One region of the Pseudomonas sp. P65(2024) genome, then DNA from elsewhere that is predicted to be linked to it. Evidence: riboswitches for the same ligand, from Rfam matches in the RefSeq annotation. Region 1 holds a riboswitch; the other holds the start of a gene.
The links. Region 1 has a riboswitch for cobalamin ahead of AC25MA_RS06140 (ABC transporter substrate-binding protein). Riboswitches for the same ligand answer to the same signal wherever they lie in the genome.

Region 1 (7,524 bases):
CCTGGCGCAGCTGCGGCCGATGCCGGGCCGCCTGGCCATCGGCGATGCCGAGGGGCAGGCCCTGGCCATCAGCGCCGGGCACGGCATTGCCCAACTGCCGACCTGGCTGGTGCAGCGCCAGCTCGACACCGGGACGTTGCAGCAAGTGCTGCCGGAGTACGCGATGGAGGGGTTGCCGATCAACCTGGCCTGGCGTCGCAACCGTGGGCATCTGCCCAAGGTGAGCGCGACGGTCCAGGCCCTGGCCGAGCGGCTGGGACCACTGATTCAGGGCTGATTCAAGTGGAGTGCCAGCGCATGGCTGTATCCAGGTACAAACAAATGAAATAAAATAACATTTCATTTGAATGATACCTCTGCCAGCGACCCTCCTCGATGACCAGCCTCCCGACCGCCCTCCCCAGCCAACGCCTGCACAGCATCGACGCTCTGCGCGGCCTGGTGATCCTGTTCATGCTGCTGGACCACGTGCGCGAAACCTTCTTCCTGCACCGTCAGGTCAGCGACCCGATGACCATCGACGCGACCGACCCCAGCCTCTTCATCAGCCGCACCCTGGCGCACCTGTGCGCGCCGGTGTTCGTGCTGCTCACCGGGCTGTCGGCCTGGCTTTACGGCGAAAAGCACCAAGGCCGGGGCGATGCAGCGACGTTCCTGTTCAAGCGCGGCCTGTTCCTGGTGCTGCTGGAGCTCAGCCTGGTCAACTTCGCCTGGACCTTCCAGTTGCCGCCGAGCGTGATCTACCTGCAGGTGATCTGGGCCATCGGCCTGAGCATGATCGCCCTGTCGCTGCTGGTGTGGCTGCCACGCCCGCTGCTGCTGGCCCTCGGCGCGCTGATCGTCGCCGGCCACAACCTGCTCGATGGCCTGCACTTCGCGCCGCACTCGGCGCTGCATGTACCCTGGGCGATCCTGCACGAGCGCAGCTGGCTGGAGCTGCCCGACGGCTTGCGCCTGCGTACCTCCTACCCGGTGCTGCCATGGATCGGCGTGATCGCCCTGGGCTACGGGCTCGGCCCCTGGTTCGGCCGCGGCAGCGATGCCGGCGAGCGCCAGCAGCGCTTGCTGCTGGGCGGCATGATGCTGCTGCTCGGCTTTGTCGTGTTGCGCCTGCTCAATGGCTACGGCGAGGCGCCGTGGACCTTCTACGCCAACGGCTGGCAGACGTTGATGAGCTTCTTCAACATCACCAAATACCCGCCGTCGCTGCTGTTCCTGGCCTTGACCCTGGGCGCTGGCCTGTTGCTGCTGCGCACTTTCGAGCGTGCGGGAGACGCCCGTTGGATCGGCCCGCTGGCAGTGTTCGGCGCCGCGCCGATGTTCTTCTACCTGCTGCACCTATATGTGCTCAAGCTGCTGTATGTGGCCTGCGTGGGGCTGTTCGGCCTGAACCAGGGCAGCTATTTCGGCTTCGACGGCATCGGCGCGGTGTGGCTGGTCGCGGTGCTGCTGGCGATCGCCCTGTACCTGCCGGTGCGCGGCTTCGCCCGGCTCAAGGCGCGGCGGCGCGACATCGCCTGGCTCAAGTACCTGTAAAAGCGTTTTCACCCGATGGCCCGATGGTCTACCATGCCGCCCGCCGGTTTCCACACGGAATCAAAAGGGAATCCCGGGCGCGCCGAGGGCGGGCCAAAGGGAACTGCCCCCGCAACTGTAGGTGCCGAGCCTGCGCCATCGATGCCACTGGGTCTGCCGCCCCGGGAAGGCCGGCGCCGGCCAGGACGCACCAGTCAGGAGACCTGCCGGCACGCATTCACCAACCGGCGGGGTGTCCGGGATGGTCATCCGCCCCTGGCCGCGTGCTTGCCGCGCGACGCTTGGCGATGCCTGTCCGTGGGCCATTCCGTGCACCACCCGACAGGAGATCGCCCCACCATGCCGTACCGCCTCGCCACCCTGCTCGCCGGCCTGTCACTGGCGGGCCTGGCCCACGCCGACGCCACCCGCTACCCGTTGACCATCGACAACTGCGGTTTGCCGCAGACCTTCGCCCAGGCCCCGCAGCGCGTGGTGACCATCGGCCAGGCCGGCACCGAGTTGCTCTATGCCCTGGGCCTGGGCGAGCGGCTGGCGGGCACCTCGCTGTGGTTCAACAACGTGCTGCCCGAGTTCAAGGCGCAGAACGACAAGGTCGAGCGCCTGGCTGACAACGAGCCGGGCTTCGAGGCGGTGGTCGGCAAGCGCCCGCAGCTGGTGACCGCGCAGTTCGAATGGATGGTCGGCGCCCAAGGCGCGGTCGGCACCCGCGAACAGTTCGCGGAGCTGGGCATTCCCACCTACCTGCTGCCCTCGGACTGCGAAGGCAAGGACAACCTGGTGGGCGCCGACGGTACCCGCCTGCAGCCGTTCAGGATCGACACCATCTACAGGAGCGTCAGTCAGCTGGCCGAGATCTTCGACGTGCAGGATCGCGGCGAACACCTCAATGCCGAGCTCAAGGGCCAGCTGGACCAGGCCCGGCAACGCCTGGCCGGCCAGGACCTGAGTCACACCAGCGCGCTGTTCTGGTTCTCCAGCGCCGACCTGAAGGTCGACCCTTACGTCGCTGGTCGCCAGGGCGTGGCCGACTTCATGCTGCAGACCCTCGGCGTGCGCAACGTGGTCGAGTCCCGCGAAGAATGGCCGGCGGTAGGCTGGGAGACCCTGGCCAGGGCCAACCCCACCTGGCTGATCGTCGCGCGCATGGACCGCCGCCGCTACCCCGCCGACGACTACCAGACAAAGCTCGAGTTCCTGCGCAGCGACCCGGTGACCCGCAACATGGACGCGGTCAAGCAAGGCCGGATCATCGTCCTCGACGCCGACGCCATGCAGGCCGGCATCCGCCTGTTCCGTGGCCTGGAGGTGCTGTCCAGCGCCTTTGCCAGTGGTAAAGCGCCACAACCATGAACCGTTTGCTGCCCATCAGTGCCTTCGCGCTGTTCGCTCTGTGCCTGGCCATGCTCGCCGGGATCGCCATCGGCGAGACGCGGATCAGCGCCGAGGTGGTCTGGCAGGTACTGGCCAACCAGCTGTGGCAGGCCGGCCATGCGCTCGACCCCATCGACGCCGGCATCGTCTGGAACTACCGCCTCCCGCGCACCCTGGTGGCCGCCGCCTGTGGCGCGGGGCTGGCGACCTGCGGGGTGATCCTCCAGGCGCTGCTGCGCAACCCGCTGGCCGAGCCGTACCTGCTGGGCCTGTCGGCAGGCGCCTCGACCGGTGCCGTGGCGGTGGGGCTGTTCGGCCTGGGCGGCGCGGTGCTGTCGCTGTCGGCCGGTGCCTTCATCGGTGCGCTGGCCGCGTTCGCCCTGGTACTGGTGCTGTCGCGGGCCAGCGGCAGCCGACACGACAATGCGCAGGTGATCCTCGCCGGCATCGCCGGCTCGCAACTGTTCAACGCGCTGACGGCCTTTCTGATCACCAAGTCGGCCACCGCCGAACAGGCCCGGGGCATCCTGTTCTGGCTGCTGGGCAACCTCAGCGGCGTGCGCTGGCCGTCGGTCTGGCTAGCGCTGCCGGTGGCCGTGCTCGGGCTGGCGGTGTGCCTGTGGCACCGCCGGGCGCTGGACGCCTTCACCTTCGGTGCCGATTCGGCGGCCTCGCTGGGCGTGCCGGTGCGGCGCACGCAATTGTTGCTGATCAGTTGCACGGCGCTGGTGACTGCGGTGATGGTCTCGATCGTCGGTGCCATCGGCTTCGTCGGCCTGGTCATCCCCCACGCCCTGCGCCTTCTGCTCGGCCCCGGGCACAGCCGCCTACTGCCGGCCAGCGCGCTGGGCGGTGCGTTGTTCCTGATTGTCGCCGACATCCTCTCGCGGACCCTGATCGCCGGCCAGGTGATCCCGGTGGGCGTGGTCACCGCCTTGATCGGCGCGCCAGTGTTCGCGCTGATCCTGGTCAGCCGCCGGGGGCGTCCATGACCGTGATGACCGCCCTCGCCAACGCCCCGCTTGTCTGCGAGGGGCTGGGCCTGCGCCTGGGCGGCCGCGAAGTGCTGCAAGACATCGACCTGAGCGTGATGCCCGGCGAGACCCTCGGTGTGGTCGGCCCCAACGGATCGGGCAAGTCAACCCTGCTCAAGCTGCTCGCCGGCCTGCGCACGCCCAGCAGCGGCAGCGTGCGTTTGCTGGGCGAGGCGCTGGAGCGCATGCCGCGTCGCCGGGTTGCGCAAAGCCTGGCGCTGGTCGAACAGCAGGCCGATACCCTGGACGCCATCAGCGTCTACGACGCCGTGGCACTCGGCCGCACACCGTGGCTGTCAGCCCTTGCGCCGTTCGGCGCGGACGACCGTGCCATCGTCGAGCAGGCCCTGGCCGACGCCGACGCCGGCCACCTGCGTCGGCGCCTGTGGGGCGAGCTGTCCGGCGGCGAACGCCAGCGCGTGCACATCGCCCGGGCCCTGGCCCAGCGGCCGCAGGTACTGCTACTGGACGAGCCGACCAATCATCTTGATATCCAGCATCAACTGAGCCTGCTGCGGCAGGTTCAAGCGCTGTCGGTGACGACCCTGGTGGCCTTGCATGATCTCAACCAGGCGTTGACTTGTGACCGGTTGGCGGTGCTTGACCAAGGACGGTTGGTTGCCTTGGGGATACCGGAGGTGGTGCTGACACCGGAGCGGATATCGGCGACATTCGGGGTTCAGGCCCACTACCTGATCGATCCGTATGATGGGGCGCGGGTACTGCGGTTTCGCGCCTGAAAGCGCTGGAGCCGCTTCGCGACCCCAGCATCGTTTGTCATAGCGCTGAGCAGAGGTTACAGCCTGCATCTCAGCCCATGTATCCTGCAGGCGGCAACCTCCACGCCTGCAGCTCCAACGGCGTCATGCCCGCCAGCACCTGCACGAAGGTTTCAGTCAGCTCACTGCTGACATTGCCGTGGAATCGGTAGTTGCTCAGCAGGTAGCGCCGGACCGTTTTCGGCCAGTTGTTCGCCAGGTGGGCAGCCTTGATAATGCCTTTGGCATCCTGGTAGTTGGCGGCAGGCTTGACCTGGGTCAGGCGGCGCTCGAAGTGGCTGAAGCTCCAGTCGTCCTCGCGGGCCTCGAATTCATCCAGCAGTTTCACCTTGTACAACGCAAGCTCAGGCATGCGTGATCTCCTTGTGATGGGGGTGGAAGGAGACGGTAGGCGAATACAGCGGGAATGAAAATGAACGCGGTGTTGAGTGTTGTGCAGGAAGGCTGGAAGGATCTGTCAGACTGTACAGACGCGCGTGCCGGGCGCAGGGCCTGGTCGCCCTTGGCATCGAAGCTGCCCAGCAGCAAGGCCACCGTCGGCGCATCATCAATGGCGCCGAGGGAACTGCCGCAGGTGGCGCAGAACGCTGGCAAGCCACCTTTGTAGAGGGTCATGGGGGTTACCTTCCCTGGCTGGCGGGATTGCCGCACAATAGCCAACCTGGCACCTGCCAGCGGCGCAAAAGTGTTACGCCGTGTGGCATGCCGGCCTGCGGCGCCTGCGACTCCTGCTACAGTGCGCCCGCGGCCCGTCCGGCCCCTGCAATGATGGAAACCTGCTGATGGAAAGAATGATCCAGTTCGTGGCCGTGGTGGTGGTCTGCACCCTCATCGGCGTGGCCTGTGAACACTACGAAGTGAACCGCTACCTGAAATGGCTGCTGATGGCCCTGCCGGCGATCCTCTGGGTACGCCTGCGCAATCCGCTGCAACGCTGATTCCTCGATCACGGGATTACAGTACACTCCCAGGCCTTACCGTGCCCAAGGCCCCACCATGCCCCGCCTGCCCCGTCTACTGCTCCCCGTGTTGCTGCTCGCCGCCCTCGCCGCCTGCGACCAGAAGCCCAGCCGCGAGGAAAAGATCCTCGCCAACCTGCCCCTGCAGGAAGCTTACGACCACAACATCGAGCGCATGGCCGGGCTGCTGGCCATGACCCATGCGCAGGTGCCCCAGGACAAGATCAAGGACGTGCTGCGCAAGCACCTGACCGTCGACGACCAGCGCCGTGACCTGTTCAGGCTCTACAGCGAAGAGCACTTCAGCGATGCCGAGTTCGACCTTATCGTTCAGGCCACCCGCGATCCGGCCAAGGCCAGGGAACTGGGCCAGAGCGAGGAAGGCAAGCGCCTGAGCGAGAAGCTCACCACGCTGATGCGCGAAAGCGCCAGCGACGCCAAGGTCCAGGCCTTGGTGCAGGAGCGCATGCAACAAGTCGAGGACGACCTGCAAGCACTGGAGCAGACTGCCCCCTGAACGTAGGTAACAAGGGAGGATAATTCCGTGAGTCCCGTGGGAAACCGGAGCCACCTTTGTCCTCCAACCCTGCAATTGCGCTCAAGCATGGTCCACTTTGGACCAAGCGCGTAAGGTGTGTTTTCCGCTGTATCCGACGAGGCCAAGGATTGCGATATTTCACCCCGCACGGACCGCGCCCCGACCTGCGCACCCTCATACTCGCCCTTTGCGCCACCACGGCCCTGGTCATGCTGCTGGCCAGCTATTTCGCCAGTTACCGGGTACAGCGGCAGCTGCTGATCGACAGCGCCCTGGAGGCCAACCGGGCCTATGCCGCCAAGTTGGCCGCCGTGACCGAGACCACCCTGGTCAATGCCCTGCAGCAACTGGCTTACGGCGCCCGGCAAAGTGGCCTGCACCCGGATGACGACAGCCTGGTGCAAGCTGAGATCGACCGCCTGCAGCAACAGAGCAACCTGTTCAACTCCACCCTGCGGGTCGACGCCCAGGGGACCGTGCGCTCGCTATCGCCCGCACCGCTGCAGCACCTGGCCGGCAGCCAGGCAACCTCACCCGGCGCCCGGCAAGCCTTGCGCGAGCGCCGCACGCTGGTCTCCACACCTTTCCTGTCGGCGGCCGACAACCTGCTGGTGGTGCTCTCGCAACCGATCTTCGACGCCAGCGGCCACTACCACGGCTATATCGGCGGCAGCCTGTACCTGCGCGAACGCAACCTGCTCAACAGCCTGCTGGGCACGCACTTCTACCAGAACGGCTCGTACCTGTACGTGGTCGACCGCAACCGCCGGCTGCTGTTTCACCCCGACAGCAAACGGGTCGGCACCCTGGTAGGCGAAAACGCGCTGCTCGACGACCTGCCGAACCTCGACCATGGCACCCGGCGCCTGGTCAACAGCCAGGGCGTGGAGATGCTCGCCGGGTTCGCCACGGTACCCAGTGCCGGCTGGACCATCGTCGCCCAGCAGCCACTGCGCCAAACCGTGGAACCGCTTCGCCAGCTGATCCTCAATGTAGTGGTGATTTCCGCGCCGCTGGCGCTGCTCGGCTGCCTGCTGCTGTACTGGCTCACGCAAGTCATCGCCCACCCGCTGCGGCAGTTGGCCAGTGTCGCCCGGGGCATGGGCCAACAGCAGACCACCGAACGCATCCACCAGGTCCGTGCCTGGTATGCAGAGGCCGCGGAGCTCAAGCGTGCCCTGTTGTTCGGCGTGAACCTGCTGCAGGAGCGCATCGGCCGGCTCAACCGAGATGCCCAGACCGACCCGCTGACAGGGCTGGTCAATCGGCGCGGGCTGCAACAGGCACTGCGGGTGCAACAGGCC
Region 2 (7,524 bases), on a different contig from region 1:
TGGCCCCGTCGGCGCGGCCATCGGCCAGTAGCACCGCCGGACGCTCCAGCGCCGGACCGTGGGTAACCCCGGCATGGATCTCGTAACCCGACACCGGAACCTGCTCGAGATCGAGCGTGCCGGCCACGTTGCGCAGCTGCTTCTCGGCCTCCAGCACGGTGCTGTAGGCCAGCAGGCCGAGGCCCGCACTGGAGCCGGCGGGCCCTTCCAGGCCCAGTGGATCATGCACCTGCTCGCCGAGCATCTGCAGGCCACCGCAGATGCCGATGAGCTTGCCGCCGTAGCGCAGGTGCCGGGCGATGGCGGTATCCCAGCCACGCTCGCGCAGTTGCGCCAGGTCGCCGCGCACGCTCTTGGAGCCGGGCAGGATGATCAGGTCGGCGGCTGGGATCGGCTGGCCCGGGCCGATGAACTGCAGGTCCACCTGCGGATGCAGGCGTAGCGGGTCGAAGTCGGTGTGGTTGCTGATTCGCGGCAGCACCGGGACGATCACCTTGAGCACGCGCTCGCCCTTCGCCCCCTGGCGGGTATCGATCCCGTCCTCGGCCTCCAGGTGCAGGTCGGTGACATAGGGCAACACGCCCAGCACCGGCTTGCCGGTGCGCTGCTCCAGCCAGTCCAGGCCCGGTTGCAGCAAGGCAATGTCGCCACGGAAACGGTTGATGACAAAGCCCTTGACCCGCGCCTGCTCGCTCGCCGACAGCAGTTCCAGGGTGCCGACCAGGTGGGCGAACACGCCGCCGCGGTTGATGTCGGCCACCAGGATCACCGGGCAGTCGACCGCCTCGGCGAAGCCCATGTTGGCGATGTCGCCGGCACGCAGGTTGATCTCCGCCGGGGAGCCGGCGCCTTCGACCATCACCACCGGGTAGGCTTCGCTCAGGCGCTCGTGGGACGCCAGCACCGCCTGCATGGCGATGGCCTTGTAGTCGTGGTAGGCGACGGCGTTCATGCTGGTCACCGCGCGGCCATGGACGATCACCTGGGCGCCGGTGTCGCTGTTGGGCTTGAGCAGCACCGGGTTCATGTCGGTGTGCGGCGCCAGCCGGCAGGCCTGGGCCTGCACCGCCTGGGCGCGGCCGATCTCGCCACCGTCGGCGGTCACGGCGCTGTTGAGCGCCATGTTCTGCGGCTTGAACGGCACCACGGCGATGCCCTGGCGCAGCAGCCAGCGGCACAGGGCGGTCACCAGCGTGCTCTTGCCGGCATCGGAGGTGGTGCCTTGCACCATGAGGGTGGTCATGCCGATTCCTTCTGATAGTCCGCCAGGGCCTGGGCCAGGCGTTGTTCGTCAGCGGCCGTGGCGGGCAGGCCGAAACGCAGCGCGGGCGGCTGATCGAACAGGCGCACCAGAATGCCGCGGCGGGCGAGAAAGTCATGCAGGTGCGCGGCGCGCTCATCACGCACGTACTGGAACAGGTCGCAGCCGCCACTGGGTGGCAGGCCCGCGCCGTCGAGCAACGAGGCCAGGCGCTGGCTGGCCTGGGCGCAACGGGCAATCTGCGCCAGGTGCGCCGCGTCGTCGGCGAAACAGGCCTGCCCCAGCACTCGGGTCGGGCCGCTGACGGCCCAGGGCCCGAGTGCCTCGGCCAGACGTCGCAGCACATCCGCCTGGGCGACGACGAAGCCCAACCGCACACCGGCCAGGCCGAAGAACTTGCCGAACGAGCGCAACACGATCAGGCCAGGTTGCCCGGCCTGCTCGACCACGCTGTGTTCGGGCGTATTGTCCATGAAGGCTTCGTCCACCAGCAGCCAGCCACCGCGCTCGGCCAGACGCGCATGCCAGGCCAGCAGGCGTTCGCGGGTTACCCGACGGCCGGTGGGATTGTTGGGGTTGACCAGCACCAGGACGTCAAGACTGTCGAGCACGTCCTCGACCTCGGTCTCGTCCAGTTCGACCAACGTGTGCCCTGCCCGTGCCCAGGCATGCGGATGCTCGGCATAGCACGGCGACAGGACCCCGACCCGCCCGCTCGGGCGCAGGTGCGGCAAGGCCTGGATCGCCGCCTGGGAGCCGGCCACCGCCAGCAACGGCTGCGCGCCATAGTACTTTCGCGCCGCCGTCTCCAGGCCGTCTTCGGTCTCCGGCAGACGGGCCCAGGCCTCCAGCGGAATCGGCGGTATCGGATAGGACCATGGCGCGATACCGCTGGACAGGTCGAGCCACTGCTCCCGTGGAATGGCGTACTGTTTCACCGCCCGCAGCAGGCGGCCACCGTGTTCAAGCATTCAGATAGGCTCCCACGCAGATCAACAGCACCCACAACCACACGCCGCGCTGCACCAGGCTCCAGCCGCGCTCGATGGCCTGGGCGTCGGCCATCGGCCCTTCACCCAGGCGCGGTCGTTCATGCAGCTCGCCGTGATACACCGCCGGGCCGCCCAGCTCCACGCCCAGCGCGCCGGCACCCGCGGCCATCACCGGGCCGGCGTTGGGGCTATCCCACAGCGGCGCCTGGTTGCGCCAGCAGGCCAGGGCCAGGCGGGTCTTGCCCAGCAGCGCATAGGTCAGCGCCACCAGCCTGGCGGGAATATAGTTCAGCCCATCGTCGATGCGCGCCGCGCACCAGCCAAAGCGTTCGAAGCGCTCGTTGCGATAGCCCCACATGGCATCCAGGGTATTGCTCAGGCGGTACAGCACCACCCCCGGCGCACCGGCCACGACAAACCAGAACAGCGCGGCAAACACCGCGTCGCTGCCGTTTTCCAACACCGACTCGGTGGCCGCCCGGGCCACGGCGGGCTCGTCCAGCTCGCGGGTTTCGCGGCTGACCAGGTAACCGACACGCCGCCGCGCCTCGGCCAGGTCCCCCTGGCGCAAGGCCTGGGCCACCGGCAGCACATGCTCGCCCAGGCTGCGCAGGCCCAGGGCGCAGTACAGCGCCAGCACATCCACCAGCCAGCCGATGTACGGCAGCCAGGACAGGATCAGCGCCAGCAGGGTCAGCGGCACCACCGCCAGGAACCACGCGGTGACGCCATGGCTGCGCCAGCCGCGCCCACCGGCGTTGAAACGTTGCTCCAGGCGCGAGGCGAAGTTGCCGAAGCCCACCAGCGGATGACGCCGGCGCGGCTCGCCCAGCAGCGCATCCAGGGCCACGCCCGCCACGGTCAGCAAGGCCACGCTCATGGACGCTCTCCCCAATGGTTCTCGTACAGCATCTCGCTCAAGGGCCGCTGTTCGGCCCAGTCTTCCAGCACCAGCATCGGCGCCGGATAGAACTCTGTCACCGGCCCCAGGCACAGCACCGCCATGGGCTTGGCGCCCGCGGGCATGCCCAGCAGTTCGGCCAGGGCCTCGGGGTCGAACAGCGATACCCAGCCCATGCCCAACCCTTCGGCGCGTGCCGCCAGCCACAGGTTCTGGATGGCGCAGGCCAGCGAGGCCAAGTCCATCTCGGGCAGGGTGCGGCGGCCGAAGACATGCGCCTCGCGCTTGTCCATCAACGCGGCCACCAGCACTTCGGCGCAGTCGTTGATGCCTTCGACCTTGAGCTTCATGAATTCATCGGAGCGCTCGCCCAGGGCCTCGGCGGTGCGCACCCGCTCCTGCTCCACCAGCGCCTGGATCCGCTCGCGCAAGGCACGCTGGCTGATACGGATGAACCGCCACGGCTGCATCAGGCCTACGCTGGGCGCCTGGTGGGCGGCGGCGAGCAGGCGTCCGAGCAACTCGGGGGCCACCTCGCCCCCGGCAAAATGGCGCATGTCGCGGCGTTCGCCAATGGCCCGGTAGATGGCCTGGCGTTCGGCTTCGCTGTAGGCGTGTCGGCTCATGGTCGCAGCAGCGCCGCCGCCGCGTCGGGGTTGGAGGGGAAGTAGAAGTGCACGTAGGAGGCGGTCAGACGCCCCAGACGATAGACCGCCTCGTTGCCCCGACCGCCGTTGGGGCTCTGGCCGCGGGCGATCGGCGCAAGCTCCGTGCTGGTCAGCGAGTGGTGGTAGGTGTGGCCTCGCAGGGTGCCTTCGGGTAGTTCGACCGCCTGCAGGGCCAGGGCCGCCAGGCGCTTCTGCATGGTCGCCTCGCCCGGCAGCAAGCCCAGCAGCGTGGCGCGCTCGCCCGCCACGTCGGTCAGCGCGTCGAGCAGGTAGAGCATGCCGCCGCACTCGGCCAGCAACGGCTTGCCGGCGGCATGATGGGCGCGGATCGCTTCCAGCATCGGCGCGTTGGCGGCCAGCGCCTGGTGATGCAGTTCGGGGTAGCCGCCGGGCAGGTAGAGACTGTCCACCACGGGTAGCTCGCGGTCATGCACCGGCGAGAAGAATTCCAGGTGCGCACCGAGGCCACGCAGCAGGTCAAGATTGGCGCCATAGGTGAAGGCGAAGGCCTCATCACGGGCCACACCGATGCGCGCCCCGGCCAGCGACGCAGTCACATTCACAGGCTCAGGCTCGGCAAAACGGACCGGTGGCGGCAGCGCGGCATCGCAACTGGCGCCCAGGGCTTCGGCGGCGGCATCCAGGCGTGCATCCAGGTCGTTCAACTCGCTGGCCTGGACCAGGCCAAGGTGACGGCTGGGCAGCTCGATGCCGCGCTCGCGGGACAACCCGCCGTACCAGCGCAGGCCTTCGGTCAGGCTGCCTTCGAGCAGTTGCGCATGACGCAGGCTGCCGACCCGGTTGGCCAGCACCCCGGCGAACGGCAGGTCGGGCTGGTAGCGCGCCAGGCCTAGAGCCAAGGCACCAAAGGTCTGGGCCATGGCCGTGCCGTCGATCACCGCCAACACCGGCACGCCGAAGTGGCGCGCCAGGTCGGCGCTCGACGGCGTGCCGTCGAACAGGCCCATCACGCCCTCGATCAGGATCAGGTCGGCCTCGCCCGCCGCTTCCCACAACAGGCGGCGACTCTCCTCGGCGCCGATCATCCACAGGTCGAGCTGGTAGACCGGCGCACCGCTGGCGCGCTCGAGGATCATCGGGTCGAGAAAGTCAGGCCCGCACTTGAACACCCGCACCGTGCGCCCGAGGTTGCGGTGCAGGCGGGCCAGGGCGGCAGTGACCGTGGTCTTGCCCTGGCCCGAGGCCGGGGCCGCGATCAGCACGGCGGGACACTGGCGCGACTCACTCACAGTTCAACGCCCTTCTGCGCGCGGATACCGGCCTGGAAGGCGTGCTTGAGCATGCCCATCTCGGTGACGGTGTCGGCCAGTTCGATCATCTCCGGCTTGGCAGCGCGCCCCGTGACGATCACATGCTGCATCGGCGGACGCGCCTGGATATCCGATAGCACCTGGTCGAGGTCCAGGTAGCCGTGCTTGAGGGCGATGTTCAGCTCATCGAGCACGACGAACTGGATAGAGGGGTCCTGCAGCAACTGCCGCGACACCGCCCAGGCGGCCTCGGCAGCGGCGATGTCGCGCTGGCGGTCCTGGGTTTCCCAGGTAAAACCCTCGCCCATCACGTGATAACGCACCTGCTCGGGAAATCGGCGGAAAAACAGCTCCTCGCCGGTGCTGTTGCGGCCTTTGATGAACTGCACCACGCCGCACTGCATGCCATGGCCAAGGGCGCGGGCAAGCATGCCGAAGGCCGAGCTGCTCTTGCCCTTGCCGTTGCCGGTCAGCACCAGCAGCAGGCCGCATTCATTGGGGGAATTGGCGATGCGCTCGTCGATGATCGCCTTCTTGCGCTGCATGCGCGCCAGGTGACGTTCGTCGCGTTCGATGGATTCGCTCATCAGGGGTCTCCGCAGGCTGTCGCAGCGGCGGCGACAGGTAAAAGGCAGGCAGACGAGGAGCGCGCAGGAGGCATGGCAAGGGCCACATCGCACCGCGCATCACCCTCCGTGATGCCGTTTGGCAGTGACAGGCCGGTCTCCGGGCTCATGAGCGGGCGCAGGCCCTGGCTACGCGCCTTCCCGGACATGGACATCCAGTGGCCTTGCGTAGCCGTCGACTCATCTACCGTTGCGGGGGCAGCGCCGGACTCGCGCCTACTGGCGCCCACCGGCTTCCCAGTTTCACCCTGCCGAACCGCAGCTCGCGGGGCACCTGAAGCACGCCGCGAAGGTTAGAGGGTTGCACCGGGAGCGTCAATCGAGCGAGGGCCGATCTGGCCTGGATCAATGGCCGATTCACCAGCTTGTGCCACACTCAGAGCAGTGATATCACATAGCCATCACCCGGCCAACCCGGATCACAATGACAAGGAGAGCGCAGCATGCAAGGCCTGATGATCAACAACCCGCGCCTGGAGTTCCTGCGCCCGGCCCTCGAGCGCTGGGTCGACTGCATCGACCGCTTCAACCAGTTGCAGGGCGACAACGAGGCGCCCTACTGGCACGGCACAGCCAGCAACGTCGGCCTGCTCGCCGCTGCAGCCTGGCAGGGTGAGTTGGTGGCGCTGGAACGGCACATGAGCAAGAAACAGCGCGACGAGGGCGAGCGCGACGGGCGCTGCGACCTGTCGATCAGCAGCGCCGAGGAGTCGCTGTACCTGCACGCTGGCCAGCGCTGGCCGCGCATCGCTCGCCTCGACCTGACAGCGGCCCTGCAGGAAACCGCCGCCCTGGCCAAGCCGATCGCCTATGGCAGCCAACTCAAGGCTGGGGCACTGTTCGTCACACCGTGGAAGGCCGGCCAGCATGCCAGCCCCGAGGAACTGCAGGACCTGGTGGACGATCTGCAGAAGCACACGGCCTGTGCGCTTGCCTGGTACTTCCCGTATGCCTACCGCAAGCTGCACAACGAACTGGGGCAGTACTATCCCGGAGTGGCGCTTCTGCTCAAACAGGCTTGATGCCAGCCAGGCAATACTGGACCAAGTTCATACCCTGCCCGCGCCGGTAGGTATCAGGGATTCTGCGCCAGATGCCCCGGCGGCAGCACCCGTTTGGCCTGGAGGTAGGCCTTGGCCCAGTAGCTGTTGGACAGGTAGTCCAGGCGCACGGTGCCGCCCGTCGACGGTGCATGCACGAAGCGCCCTTCACCGACGTAGATGCCGGCATGGCTGACCTGCGACCCGCCGCTGGTGGCAAAGAACACCAGATCACCCGACTGCAGCGAATTGATATCCACATTTGGCGCGCGCATGACGATCATCTCGCGAGTCGAGCGTGGCAGACTGATACCCGCCGCATCACGGTAGACATAGCCGATCAGGCCGCTGCAATCGAACCCGGCATCCGGTGTATTGCCACCCCAGCGATACGGTGTGCCCACCAGGCCGATGGCGCGAAACAATACATCGTCGGCCGCAGGCGACGAAGGCGCCTGATTGAACACCATCGGCTGTTTGGGCGTGGGCGCCGGCGCAGGTGCACGGCTGGAGCAGGCCGCAAGCAGGGCCACCAGGGAAAAGAATGCGAAGCGCGCCAACATCGCCATGATGCGAACGTCCTGTCGAAAATCCGACGGCCACGGCCGAAGGTAAAAAGAGTTGAGAATTTAGATTAGACGCTTTCTGTAAATGCGCACGGCGGCGAGCTTTTCAGCTACGCCGCCGTGCGAGGTTACAGCATTTTGATATCAAATCAATTGCGCGAGATCGTGGTCGGCGCCATGGCGAGCGCGCGTTTGGCCT

Region 2: another riboswitch for cobalamin. It lies ahead of cobO (cob(I)yrinic acid a,c-diamide adenosyltransferase); the one in region 1 lies ahead of AC25MA_RS06140 (ABC transporter substrate-binding protein).

Annotation. Positions count from the first base shown of each region.
Region 1 covers NZ_JBLIYX010000003.1:167,786-175,309, reverse strand. Annotated here, with positions in the region: gene AC25MA_RS06150 (LysR family transcriptional regulator) at 1-277, shown strand, start outside; gene AC25MA_RS06145 (acetyltransferase domain-containing protein) at 376-1,536, shown strand; cobalamin riboswitch at 1,564-1,761, shown strand; gene AC25MA_RS06140 (ABC transporter substrate-binding protein) at 1,876-2,889, shown strand; gene AC25MA_RS06135 (FecCD family ABC transporter permease) at 2,886-3,902, shown strand; gene AC25MA_RS06130 (ABC transporter ATP-binding protein) at 3,899-4,684, shown strand; gene AC25MA_RS06125 (hypothetical protein) at 4,755-5,075, opposite strand; gene AC25MA_RS06120 (hypothetical protein) at 5,048-5,338, opposite strand; gene AC25MA_RS06115 (hypothetical protein) at 5,506-5,661, shown strand; gene AC25MA_RS06110 (hypothetical protein) at 5,720-6,199, shown strand; gene AC25MA_RS06105 (sensor domain-containing diguanylate cyclase) at 6,349-7,524, shown strand, end outside.
Region 2 covers NZ_JBLIYX010000010.1:129,442-136,965, forward strand. Annotated here, with positions in the region: gene AC25MA_RS15495 (cobyric acid synthase) at 1-1,243, opposite strand, end outside; gene cobD (threonine-phosphate decarboxylase CobD) at 1,240-2,232, opposite strand; gene cbiB (adenosylcobinamide-phosphate synthase CbiB) at 2,225-3,133, opposite strand; gene bluB (5,6-dimethylbenzimidazole synthase) at 3,130-3,780, opposite strand; gene AC25MA_RS15515 (cobyrinic acid a,c-diamide synthase CobB) at 3,777-5,072, opposite strand; gene cobO (cob(I)yrinic acid a,c-diamide adenosyltransferase) at 5,069-5,680, opposite strand; cobalamin riboswitch at 5,794-6,012, opposite strand; gene AC25MA_RS15525 (hypothetical protein) at 6,163-6,741, shown strand; gene AC25MA_RS15530 (C40 family peptidase) at 6,795-7,328, opposite strand; gene AC25MA_RS15535 (C40 family peptidase) at 7,475-7,524, opposite strand, start outside.